DNA from 3 places in the Sporosarcina soli genome. Region 2 is predicted to be linked to each of the others. Evidence: riboswitches for the same ligand, from Rfam matches in the RefSeq annotation. Region 2 holds a riboswitch; each other region holds the start of a gene.

What was found. Region 2 has a riboswitch for cobalamin ahead of mmgD (citrate synthase). Riboswitches for the same ligand answer to the same signal wherever they lie in the genome.
Region 1: another riboswitch for cobalamin. It lies ahead of ACFPRA_RS11020 (ribonucleotide reductase N-terminal alpha domain-containing protein); the one in region 2 lies ahead of mmgD (citrate synthase).
Region 3: another riboswitch for cobalamin. It lies ahead of ACFPRA_RS10200 (ABC transporter substrate-binding protein); the one in region 2 lies ahead of mmgD (citrate synthase).

Annotation. Positions count from the first base shown of each region.
Region 1 covers NZ_JBHSNO010000005.1:1,467,073-1,471,359, forward strand. The annotation lists gene ACFPRA_RS11005 (alpha/beta fold hydrolase) at 1-285, opposite strand, end outside; gene ACFPRA_RS11010 (DUF3237 domain-containing protein) at 306-773, opposite strand; gene ACFPRA_RS11015 (IclR family transcriptional regulator domain-containing protein) at 915-1,721, shown strand; cobalamin riboswitch at 1,881-2,063, shown strand; gene ACFPRA_RS11020 (ribonucleotide reductase N-terminal alpha domain-containing protein) at 2,295-4,121, shown strand; gene ACFPRA_RS11025 (MFS transporter) at 4,243-4,287, opposite strand, start outside.
Region 2 covers NZ_JBHSNO010000008.1:251,391-255,677, reverse strand. The annotation lists gene ACFPRA_RS16455 (hypothetical protein) at 1-943, shown strand, start outside; cobalamin riboswitch at 1,104-1,301, shown strand; gene mmgD (citrate synthase) at 1,536-2,666, shown strand; gene ACFPRA_RS16445 (bifunctional 2-methylcitrate dehydratase/aconitate hydratase) at 2,751-4,187, shown strand; gene prpB (methylisocitrate lyase) at 4,206-4,287, shown strand, end outside.
Region 3 covers NZ_JBHSNO010000005.1:1,279,049-1,283,335, reverse strand. The annotation lists gene ACFPRA_RS10215 (methyltransferase family protein) at 1-509, opposite strand, end outside; gene ACFPRA_RS10210 (hypothetical protein) at 635-856, opposite strand; gene ACFPRA_RS10205 (hypothetical protein) at 1,104-1,328, opposite strand; cobalamin riboswitch at 1,521-1,722, shown strand; gene ACFPRA_RS10200 (ABC transporter substrate-binding protein) at 1,847-2,842, shown strand; gene ACFPRA_RS10195 (FecCD family ABC transporter permease) at 2,805-3,875, shown strand; gene ACFPRA_RS10190 (ABC transporter ATP-binding protein) at 3,872-4,287, shown strand, end outside.

The sequences.
Region 1 (4,287 bases), on a different contig from region 2:
ATAACCCATCAAAATCGGTTTCTCAATTTTCTTCATTTCAATAAATGTTTTTAGTTCTTCCGCATGTTTGAATAAGGATGTATTTTCATCTGCCGGACTGCTGTTTCCTCTCCCACGAAGGTCATAGCTAATGAACGTATAATCCCCTTCCAGCAACTTCCGGTAATGATAAAAAGTCTTATGATTACCCGTCAACCCATGAACAGCAATGATCGTCCCTTTGTGCCCTGGAGTTTCTTGGATTGCTAATTTCGTATGCGAATCGAGCATAAATTCCTTAACCATTTGATAACCCCTCTCTATAATTAGTCAACTTGATAGACGGAGTATTTTACTCCAGTCGCTAATCGCTGTCCTGTTGAGACAAATGCTGTTTTATTCATCCAATCATATTTTTCAGAAGCCGTTTCAAAGATTGGAACTGTACGGAAATAGTACTCTTCCGGATTAACTTGTTCATTATTATCAAGGCGTGCCAATACTTCTTTCGGACCTGTACGAATTCCGCGGTAGGTCATCAGAATGATTTCATTGTCGTCCGTGCGCAATAAGATACGAACATCCTGGATAATCGTCCCGTCTTCCCGAACTGTAATCCAATCGTCTCCTCCTGGAATTACTTCTCCTTTGATATACTCGCCATTGAAATGACCGCCCTCTACTCGGATAATTCTTCGATTACCAATCGGTGTCTTTCCTGGTAGATGTGCTTTTTCAACCTGTAATTCCAAATCAAATGTAAATGTCAGCTTTGGTGCCTCGAAATATGCCATAACTGATTACTCCCCCTTATTTATGATTTGAACAATCTATTGTGTAAAAAGGTGTTTGCAAAATCCATCATTAAATTGTACGCTTGACGTACAAATAATTACATATCGTACAATCACATTATAGACACGGAGGTAGTGATATTGTCAAGGGAATATTCTAATAATTCCATTAAACAAACGGATATTATCCAATCATTGGAACGGGGACTGGCCGTCATCCAAGCTTTCTCGCCCGAATATCCAACCCTAACGGTGAGTGAAGCCGCCAAAATTACGGAGCTAAGTCGACCCACAGTTCGCCGTATATTGCTTACGTTAGAACATTTAGGCTATGTAACTTCAAAAAATGGTCACTTTTCATTAACAGCCCGCGTGTTGTCTCTCGGTTATGCTTATCTTTCATCGAAAAATATTTGGGAAAGTGCGCATGACTATATGAAAGATTTAGTCAATCAAACAAATGAGTCAACATCCATATCCGTTTTGGATGACACGGATATCGTCTATGTGGCCCGAATTCCAACAAAACGAATTATGACGATTTCATTAGATGTAGGATCTCGTCTTCCTGCATACGCAACGTCTATGGGACAAGTATTATTGGCTCATCTTTCTCCACCTGAGCTTGAAGCATACTTTCAAAAAATAGAGTTAAAGGCTTTTACAAAGAAGACTATTATTGATAAATCGGAATTAATAAACAGGTTTAAAGAAATTCGAGACAATGGATGGGTCTTTGTAGAACAACAACTAGAAGAAGGGCTTAGTTCAATTGCCGCGCCGATTCGGAACGCGGAAGGAAAAGTAATCGCAGCCATTAATATATCTGCACAGGCCGGCAGAACAAACGAGAAAACAAGAAAAGAAGCCTTTATACCGTTATTGCTACAAACTGCTATTCAAATTAGCAAAGAAATTTCTAAGTCACACCATGTATCCCATTTATAATTAGAAATTGAAGAGATTGAATTGAAAAATACACACTCTTAAAGATTATGGATGCTCGCACTGAACAATCAGTATATTTCCTTTCTGATAACTAAGAAACTTCCCTTTCCCTATTTACGTTTGCCCTGCTACATGCTAGTGTTAAGTTAACAAACTATATCGAAATGAACGATAGAAGGGTACCGTATAACGGTTTAAAAGGGAATCCGGGAAATCCGGAGCTGTCCCCGCAACTGTGAGCGCTGACGACCGCCGAAGAAGCCACTGTGGAGAATTCCATGGGAAGGCAGGCCGGAAGGATGAAGCGTGAGCCAGAAGACCTGCCCCCTATCGTCAAGCAACACTTTCTTCGGGGGTTGAGAGGTGGAAGCGAGCAGGTTCCCGCCATCAGTCCGACGTTATCCAGATGAATCGGACGATATTTGCGGTCCTATTCTGTTTCCTACAACTAATCCATGAGCGATGGCTCTACCGAAAAGGTAGTTTCATCGCTTTTTTGTTTTGAAAAGCAACAGTTGCCCCACTCCGGCTACTGTTTGCTGCACAACGAACATGGAAGGAGATTCGGAAACGATGTTCACTCAAACTAAATGCTTTGATCGTGACCTATTACTGAACGACTTACGCAGTGAATTCGGAGCGGATGTAATTGCTCCTCTCATAGAGGCAAACGCACGGTGGATGAAGACATATCTGAACGGAACAGAAACCGAGTGGTATAAGGACATGATTTCATGTGCGCTCGGGCGATTGAACGAGGAAGATACGTACTGGACGTTTGTCGCAGCACGTATCTATCTTTATGAGCTTTATTCGCAACGCAGCTCGCCTCCCTATACGAATTTCCCGGCTCATTTCCAACAACTGGCGCAACTTGGCTTTTACGATGAAACGCTCCTTGATTGCTATTCACAGGATGAGCTACTGCTTCTAGGGAATCTAATCGTCCCGGAAAGAGACAAGCTGTTCACCTATCTTGGCTTACGGACAATGATGGATCACTACATCGCCACAAATGCTGAAAATGAACCCATCGAACTCCCTCAAGAACGATGGCTGATCACCGCGATGACACTTATGCAAAACGAGACGGAAGAGCGACTTAAAAAAGTGGCTGAAGCGTATTGGGCATTGAGCCATTTATATATGACATTCGAGATGCCATCCAGGTCATCTGCAATTGGACATAAGGTGGCTACATACCTACCTGTTTATCATCAGGACATATTTAACTTTCTCGACAATTCTTCTGACGGGAAAATAGGTATCTCAATTCCGGATTTATTTATGGAACGAGTTGAATCCCGAGGTCACTGGCATTTATTCGACCCACAAGAAGTACATGCCATCATGGGTTACTATTTGGAGGACTTTTATGATGAAAAGCGAGGATCCGGCTCATTCCGTGAGAAATATATGGAGTGCGTCAATCATCCGGAACTTCATCGGGAGACGGTTTTTGCCATCGATCTGATGAAGCGAATTTTGCGTAGCCAACTGGAGACTGGCCTTCCCCATCTATTTTATAGAGACGAAGTGAATCGAAAAAATGTGAATAAACATGTGAGATGTAGCCAACCGCCTATCCAGGAAAGTCCAGATTATCCCCAATCATCCATCAACCTTGGTCTTGCCGTTCCGGCTGGTGTACTGGAACGCCTAATACCGATCCAAGTGCGCATGCTCGATAATGCCATTGATTTGAACAATGATGTGGACGATGTAAATACGCAATTCCGCGGTATCTCACTCAGTACCATTGGATGGCATCATCTGCTTGCCGTACAAAAAATACGATGGGAATCAACAGAAGCCGTGACATTTGCCGATGAACTATATGAGCAAATCGCTTATTTGACGATTTCCACATCGATGGCACTTGCAAAGGAAAAAGGGGCTTATCCGTTATTCACAGGGTCTGATTGGCATACTGGTACCTATTTTGTAGATAGGAAATACAATTCAACGGCATGGCAAAATCTTCGGGCGGATGTTTCACTATATGGCGTGCGAAACGGCTATCTGACGGTAATTGCAGCCAATTCATCACTAGCAGACTTAACGGGGACAACAAACGGAGTAGAGCCAATCATTGAAAAAAGTACAGTGGCACAACAAACAAACACTACCATTCCCGTTATTGTGCCAGATCTAAGCCCAGAAACATTCTGGTTCTATAAATCAGCATATTTCATCGACCAACAGTGGACATTAAAGCAAAATGCAGCTCGTCAACGGCATATCGACCAATGCATTTCTCTCAGGCTATATGTACCACATACAATACAGGCAACGGAATTATTAAATCTGCATTTAAACGCTTGGAAAAGCGGCTTAAAAATGACAAATACCATTCATGTGAGTAGCGATTTCCCTAGTTTTTTAATTTCCATTGTTTGATTTTCTAACTTGATTCTACAGAAGTCCTCCACTTCCATAAGTAGCGGGATGAATGTCAGAATGAATTTCAATCAGAGGGAGCCCAAACTCCCTCTGATTCAAGTTAAAAATTTACACACCATTAATGATTAATTATGATTGGTTTTATTTGTTCCGTTCCTTTCAC
Region 2 (4,287 bases):
GCAACAAACAGGGTGGACGTATTTGGATGACTTTAAGCTAACACAAGTGAATGAGCATGAAATTGAATTCGAATTTGATGTGAATGGAATTAGAATTTCACCGGGTTGTAGCATTACGGTGAAGTTCGACGATGAAGGGAAGCTCACTCATTTTTCCACATATGGATCGCTTCCGTATCGGGAAGAAATTGAGAAATCAGATTTCACATTGACGTTGGAAGAAATTGAACCGCTTGTCAAACGGCAGCTTCAGCTTATCAAATTTCCGTCCGAAGCGGATATGCGGTTCGTTCCGGCGTATGCAATGGAAGAGGTGTTTGTGACAGTCGATGGAAAAAGAATCATTCCGTTTTTCGAACACGAGCGCACAGAAGTGACAGTGGACGAAGTGATGAAATGGGATACGCCGCTTGAAATGGAAATTGAACGTCAACAAATTGAACTCACATCTGTAGCTAGTGTGGAAGATGCATTTGGGAATGTCGATCTTGAAAAACAGATGCTGACTGAAGAACAGCTCGAACAGGCGAAAAAAGTAGTACTAGACCTTCTGCGAGCCGAGTATCCGGACGAATCAGGACAGTGGAAGCTGTATAAATTCCAACGCCAAGAGAATTTCATTGAAGCGCATTGTAGAATGATTGAAGAAAATCCTTCAATTTTGAAAAGGAAATTAGTTGTATTCATCGATCCTGAGCAGATGTCTGTGTTGAATTTTATGGATAACGATGCCATGTTCGAGATTTTCGAATCATTCGCGCCAGCGGAACAGGAGAAGGTTACGCATGAAGAGGCTTTTGAAAAAATGATCCCCTACATTACGCTTGATCCGACTTATCTCTATGATGAGCTTTCCGGAAAATATATTCTTTGTGGTTTGCTCGATGCAGCGGAAGCAGTGGATGCGGTAACGGGTGAAATTATTGCGTTGAGCGATTTATAAAATGGAGTCGTCATTCTGAGAATTGTCCTTATGATGGCAAGGACGGTGTCGAAGGATGACGATTTTTCGTTGTCATGAATCTTTGCTTCAATACTAGTAAACAACTAAGTATAAAATGTTTTGAATTTTTAGAGTTGTGTGGTATAGTCGAAAGTATAACTGAATATGTGTGAAAAAAGGTGCACATCCATCGTAATCTATGAATGTGCTTAAAAGGGAAGTTCGGTGTGAATCCGACGCTGTCCCGCAACTGTATATGGGAGCGATTTCGTGTAGACCACTGCTTTTTGATAAAGGCGGGAAGGGACGAATAGCGATGATCATTAGCCAGGAGACCTGCCTTTTTTTAAAACACGTATGGACCTACGAGGATAGGGGGTGTTAAGGATGCGCAGATGAGCTGTGCCTATTTGTGACGGGCAGCTTTCTTCAGGAGGTATTCTGACGCTCTTTAACAACTTCTTAGAGAAGTTGTTTTTTTGTGGTCAGAAATAGCTAAGCGTATAAAATGTTCGGGGCCAAACTGTTTTCTAACGGATTTAAAGCGCTTACAAAGTACAAGCAACTACTATTCGGATAGGGGGAAGATTGGATGACGGATACGATGACATTTTCACCGGGATTAGAAGGGGTTGTAGCTGCTGAGACCGCCATATCATTATTGGATACGGTATTGGGACAGATTGTTATCAAAGGATACGATTTAATTGAGCTCTCGAAAACAAAAGGTTATCTCGATATCGTGCACTTGCTATTGGAAGATGGATTGCCGACTGAGGCGGAAAAAGCGGATGTAGAAGCGAAGTTAAAAGCGGAATACGACCTCCCAGAGGACGTGATGAAAGTTTTGCAACTGCTTCCGGAAGAGACTCATCCTATGGATGCCTTGCGAACGGGGATCTCTGCCTTGGCAGGCTATGACCCGACTATCGATCATCATACGTTGGCTGCCAATAAAGCACGGGCTTATAAATTGCTCAGTCAAATTCCTGAAATCATTGCCAATAGCTATCACATTTTACAAAAGGAAGAAACGGTTCGTCCGTTAAATGAATTATCCTATAGCGCCAATTTCCTCTATATGATCACTGGGAAAAAACCTACAAACCTTGAAGCGTCCATTTTTGATCAATCGCTTTTACTTTACAGCGAACATGAAATGCCGAATTCCACTTTCACCGCTCGGGTGATCGCCTCGACGCTTTCGGACATATATGGTGCGTTGACTGGTGCTGTCGCTTCCTTAAAAGGAAATTTGCATGGCGGTGCCAATGAGGCAGTGATGCATATGCTGCTGGGAGCGGGCTCAGTGGAGGCATTTGAAACATTGCTGGAAAAACGTTTACAGAACAAGGAAAAGATTATGGGATTTGGTCATCGCGTCTACATGAAGAAAATAGATCCGAGAGCATTGGTCATGAAAGATGAGTTAAAAGCCTTATGCGAGTTGAAAGGGGACGACCTTCTGTACCGCATGTGTGAGGCAGGGGAAAAAGTGATGGAAAGGGAGAAGGGGCTTTATCCGAATTTGGACTATTATGCGGCGCCTGTCTATTCGATGCTCGGCATTCCAATTCCATTATTCACACCGATTTTCTTTGGGGCAAGAACGGTTGGCTTATGTGCGCATATCATCGAACAACACGAAAATAACCGCTTATTCCGACCGCGGGTTCACTATAATGGCGAACGACACAGTCATCAATCAACTGGGGAGTTGTAACTGGCCGTTCACCTTAAGAAGGGATGCAGTATGCATCGCCTAGTTCTATCTTAAACAATTCGATTGCAGAAAGGAAGCGTTGGGATGTTGAAACTACAGGAACAGACGTCGACAGATGCATTGATTGAAGAGATTACAGAATATGTGTTGCAGAAAGAGATTACAAGTGAAGAAGCGTATACGACCGCTTACCATGTATTGATCGATACGATCGGGTGCGGCATACTGGCCTTGAATTATCCAGAATGTACTAAATTACTAGGGCCGGTTGTTCCGGGTACAGTTGTCCCGAACGGTAGCCGCGTACCAGGCACGCCTTATGTTCTTGATCCGATAAAAGCGGCATTCGATATCGGCGCGATGATTCGTTGGCTAGATTATAATGACACTTGGTTAGCCGCTGAGTGGGGGCATCCATCCGATAATTTAGGGGGCATTTTAGCGACAGCGGATTATTTGAGCCGTGTCCGATTGGCCGAAGGGAAAAAACCGCTTACGATCCGGGACGTTTTGGAAATGATGATCAAAGCGCATGAAATTCAGGGCGTCCTGGCGCTAAACAACAGCTTGAACCGTGTCGGACTAGATCATGTCCATTTCGTTAAAATCGCTACAACTGCGGTTGTCACCAAAATGCTTGGCGGAGGCCGCACGGAGATCAATAACGCGCTCACAAATGCTTGGATTGACGGAGCAAGCCTACGGACCTATCGTCACGCGCCAAATACCGGTTCACGGAAATCATGGGCGGCAGGAGATGCGACGAGTCGAGGGGTCCGGCTGGCGATGATGACCATGACGGGGGAAATGGGTTATCCGTCGGCATTATCCGCACCGCAATGGGGATTCCAAGATGTATTGTTCAAGCAAAAGGAAGTGACACTTACACGTCCATTGGATGCCTATGTTATGGAAAACGTGCTCTTTAAGGTTTCGTATCCTGCCGAATTCCATGCACAGACGGCTGCTGAATGTGCAGTCACTCTCCATCCAAATGTCAAGGATCGACTCGACGAAATCGATCAAATTTTGATTACGACGCATGAATCCGCGATTCGGATTATCGACAAAGTGGGGCCGCTCCATAATCCTGCCGATCGTGATCATTGCTTGCAATACATTACGGCACTCGGTTTATTGTATGGGGATATTGTTGCCGATCATTATGAAGACGATGCAGCGAGCGATCCTCGCATCGATCGATTAAGAAATTTGATGGTCGTTGTAGAAGACGAACAATATACAAAAGACTATCTCGATCCGAGCAAGCGCTCAATCGCTAATGCAGTGCAAGTGAAATTTAAAGACGGTTCGACGACTGAGAAGATTGTGTGCGAGTATCCGCTTGGCCATCGCTTTAGAAGAGAAGAAGCCATCCCTAAAATACATGAAAAGTTTTCGGCAACGCTAGTGACACACTATCCTGAAAAGAAACGCGGAGAAATCGAAGCGGCGTGTGCAAAGCAAAGCGAATTGGAAAAGATGCATGTCAATGCGTTTGTCGACTTATTTTTGCTATGAGTAAGGAGGGGAAAGAATATGGCTTGGATTGTTGATCAGCCATCATCACAAGAAACATTGGCTAAGAAATTCCGTTCGCTTATGCAAACATCGGGAATTG
Region 3 (4,287 bases), on a different contig from region 2:
TTCATCAACGATTGTTCCTCAAGCAGTACTTGGCGATTGAAAAGCCAATAACCTACAATCAAATATAATAGTAAAATCCAATTTGAGTATATGAGAAATTCTCCTAATAAAACCAGTCCAAAGGCCGTATATATTGGATTTCGACTTATGGCAAAGGCGCCAGTCGTAATTAAAGGGCCTGGATTGTCTTCATCAATTCCTACTCTGAAGCTTTTTCCGAACGAAATTAAGCTATAAAGAAATAGAAAAAGACCCAGTAAGCATAAGACCACGCCGATCCAACCAACGAACTCATTCCTAAATAATTCCGTTCCCAATCGCGGTAAGTTAAATGTGTTGGAAAAAATTACATAAAATAATAGCAAAGCAAATGGCGGTATAATGAAATCCTTTTTGTCCATTTCACCAAATTTAAATGCTTGAATGCCCAGTTTTTTTAACTGTATTGAACGAATGATTACCAATATGATTAACAAAACAATAGTAATAACAGTAATATATCCTTTCATTCATCCAACCACCTTTTAATCATTACTTATTTCTATTCCCTCGATTAAAATCCATTTGTTTGAAAACGCTTGACGGACCTCTTCCCATCTCATTTCAATCACTTCCGAGTTACTGTGGACATACTTTAAAGCTCTTTGAATGTATTTTGTACCTGAACAAGGACGTATTTTTTAGTCCGCATCTGGGTCGCGGCAATTAATCTTTTACCCTCTTTTTCAAAGAACAGACCAGAACCTTCTTTCTCCTTAAATTCCCAACCATTTGAACCAATCATTTGTTTAACTTGCTTCAGCAGAAGCCCCCCACTTCTATAGGTGGTGGGATGAATGCTAGAAATGCATTCCATTCAGTGGGGGTTCAAACCCCGGCTGAATAGAGGAACTCAGGCTAAGATTGCCGCGTCCTGAATGAAAGTGCCTTAATTTCTGCAAAAAACCGCAGAAATACGGCAAATCAAACCCTTCGCTGTTTGATTGGCAACGCCTGAGTGACCAACATCCTGTTGGCCCAAGCCTCCGGCGGATGTCACGGATTTTGAAAGGAGTTAATTGAGCAAGCTTAATTCAAAATTTGGACGCAATAACGCCGAGGCGTTATTGATTATTCTCATCGACTTCACTTTGACTTCTTGTGATATACCAAGTGTAATCATCGTTTGTTGCAACCTCAACTATCCTTTCATCGGAACTTTTTAGTTTTTCAAGTGCTTCTTTTGCCGAAAGATGATCTATCGGTAGGGGAGGATAGTATGATTTATTAAAAAACATAAACACTGCTACTATAACTACTATGCCTAAGATAATTCCAACCTGTTTCATGTAATGTCCTTCGATCGTTCATTTTACTCCTCAGGAAAAATCTGACCCGTTTCTAGAAGACTGATTTTATTGAAAAGCGGTCAAGTTTGTATAACAAGCATAACATTTACGATTCCAAAAACTAGTTTTTTAATGGCAGTGACGTGGTACCCTAGTATGTTATACTGGTTACTAACTACATAACATTGAAAAAAGAATAATTGAGAAATAGGTTTTTGGACGTTTGAAAATAACTGTTCAGAACGAAGAGGGAAGTTGGTGCAAGTCCAACACGATCCCGTCACTGTAAGCGTTGAAGCGACTAAGGCTAAATCCACTGTGTGTTGAGCATGGGAAGGAGTTAGTTGGCTGATGAGACGTAAGTCAGGAGACCTGCCTATTTTGATTTTTAAGCTTCCTCGAGGAGGGAATGTTTAAAGTGTGGACATGGGATGCCAGGCACCCTGGTGAACGCTTTTTAAACGCGCCTTCTTTTAAGAAGAGCGCTTTTTTTGATGTAAAAAAAAGGAGAGATTGAATTGAAAGAGTACTTTCAAAGATACGGATTATTCAGCTTCGTTTTAGTCTTCATGTTGGCAATTCTGACGGCATGCGGTACGGATAAGGGATCGAATGATGCAACGGAAGATGTGTCGGATGCAGGAGCAGCGGATGTCAGTGAAGAAGTCGCTCAAGCGTTTCCGGTAACAATTACGGATGATGCGGGGCGGGAAGTGACCATTGAAAGCGAACCAGAAACGATTATATCCCTCCAGGCGAGTAACACGGAAATCCTGTATGCACTTGGCGTAGGCGACCGCATGATCGGTGTATCCGATTACGATAATTATCCGGCGGAAGCGCTTGAAGTACAAAAAGTCGGCGGACAGGATATGGATGCGGAGCTGATTTTATCGCTCTTGCCGGATATCATCTTTGCTACGTCTTACCATTACAATACGCACGGGGATATTTTAAAACAGTTTGAAGAGGCGGGAATTACAGTCGTCGTGACAGGGAGTGCATCTTCTTTTGACGATGCTTACCAAACGATGAGCATGATCGGGAAGGCAACGGGAACTGCTGAAAAAGCGGACGAAATCATTACCGATATGAAAGAGCGACGCGCAGCGATTGAAGAAAAGGCAAAAGCCATTACCGATAAAAAGAAAGTATGGGTGGAAGTGTCCCCTGCGCCGGATATTTTCACAACCGGGCAAAATACGTTTATGCATGAAATGTTGGAAACGATCAACGCCACCAATGCCGCAGAAGATCAAGATGGTTGGGTGAAGTTGACGGAAGAGGAAATCGTCCAATTGAATCCGGACGTCATCATTACGACATACGGTTATTATATCGACAATCCAGCCGATCAAGTTTTGGCACGTGAAGGCTGGGCGGAAGTGACAGCGGTAAAAGAAGGACAAGTATTCGATGTGGATAGTGACACGGTCACTCGTCCTGGACCTCGTTTGATCCAAGGAGTGGAAACACTTGCAAAAATTATCTATCCGGAAGTTTTTGGGGAATAAAATAACTTGGCTTTACTTACTTAGTATCGGATTGGTGCTCGGTGCGCTGCTGCTCGGATTATTCGTCAGCAGCGTTCAGTTTCCGATCATGACTATATTACATATTGTGTTGGACAAGTCACTCGGATTCGGTTGGCTTGAAAACATTCCGCGGAATGAAGAGTTGATCATATGGAATATCCGACTCCCTCGAGTTTTACTCGCACTTTGTGTCGGTGCTTCGCTATCGCTTGCGGGCGCCGCATTTCAAGGGCTGTTACGGAATCCGTTAGCGGACCCTTATACGATCGGTGTGTCGTCAGGTGCCGCATTGGGTGCCGTGTTTGTCATCTTTTTTCAATTTACCATCATTGGACTTGGCAGTTTTACATTGCCAATTGTCGCCATTATTAGTGGATTTATCACCTTAGGCATTGTGTTTGGCTTAGTCCGTTTGAGCAGTAGAAGTTTGGCGATTGAAACGATCATTTTGGCAGGGATTATCGTCGGTGCATTTATCGGTGCCATTACATCGCTTCTGATTTCGCTCGGAGATCGGGATGCCATGACGCAAATCATGTACTGGTTATATGGCAGTGTCGGGATGAGGGGATGGAGTCATGTGCAGCTCGTCATTCCATTTATCATCGTCGGTGCGATTATTCTACTGATGCATTATCGGGAATTAAATGCGCTTGCACTTGGAGAGGAAGCGGCCGACCATATCGGCGTCAACGTGAAAAGAGGGAAAATCATGGTGCTGCTCGGCGCCTCTTTATTGACGGGGGCGGCTGTAGCCGTTTCCGGTTCGATCGGATTTGTTGGGCTTGTTATTCCACATCTCGTCCGTTTGCTGACCGGACCGAATCATCGGCATCTACTTCCATTATCAATGCTGTTCGGCGGTTCGTTTTTGATTTTGGCCGACTTGCTGGCCCGGACGATCATTGCCCCGAAGGAATTGCCGATTGGTGTCATCACGGCTTTGATCGGCGCACCGGTTTTTGCCATTCTACTGGTCAGGGAACGAATCGGGAGAGGTGAGCGCGGATGATTAAAGTGGAGCGACTGGCGGGGGGCTACGGGAAAAAGCCGATTGTCCATGACATCGATCTGGAAATTGAAAAAGGGGAGTTTTTTGCCTTACTTGGACCAAATGGAAGTGGCAAAACAACGCTTTTCAAATTAATCACTGGACAATTGCCAATCCTCTCCGGAGACATTTTTATCACCGGTAAAGCGGTATCCAAATTGACGAAGTTGGAAAAAGCGAAAAAAGTAGCTGTTCTTTCCCAGGAAGTGCAAATGACATTCGATTATACCGTTGAAGAGATCGTCAGCCTTGGACGCTATCCCCACCAAAAAGGGATGTTCAAGATACTAACCTCGTACGATCGTGAAGTGATCGATTCGATGATGAAGATTACCAATGTGGAACGCTATCGTAAAACGAACTTCCGTCTGTT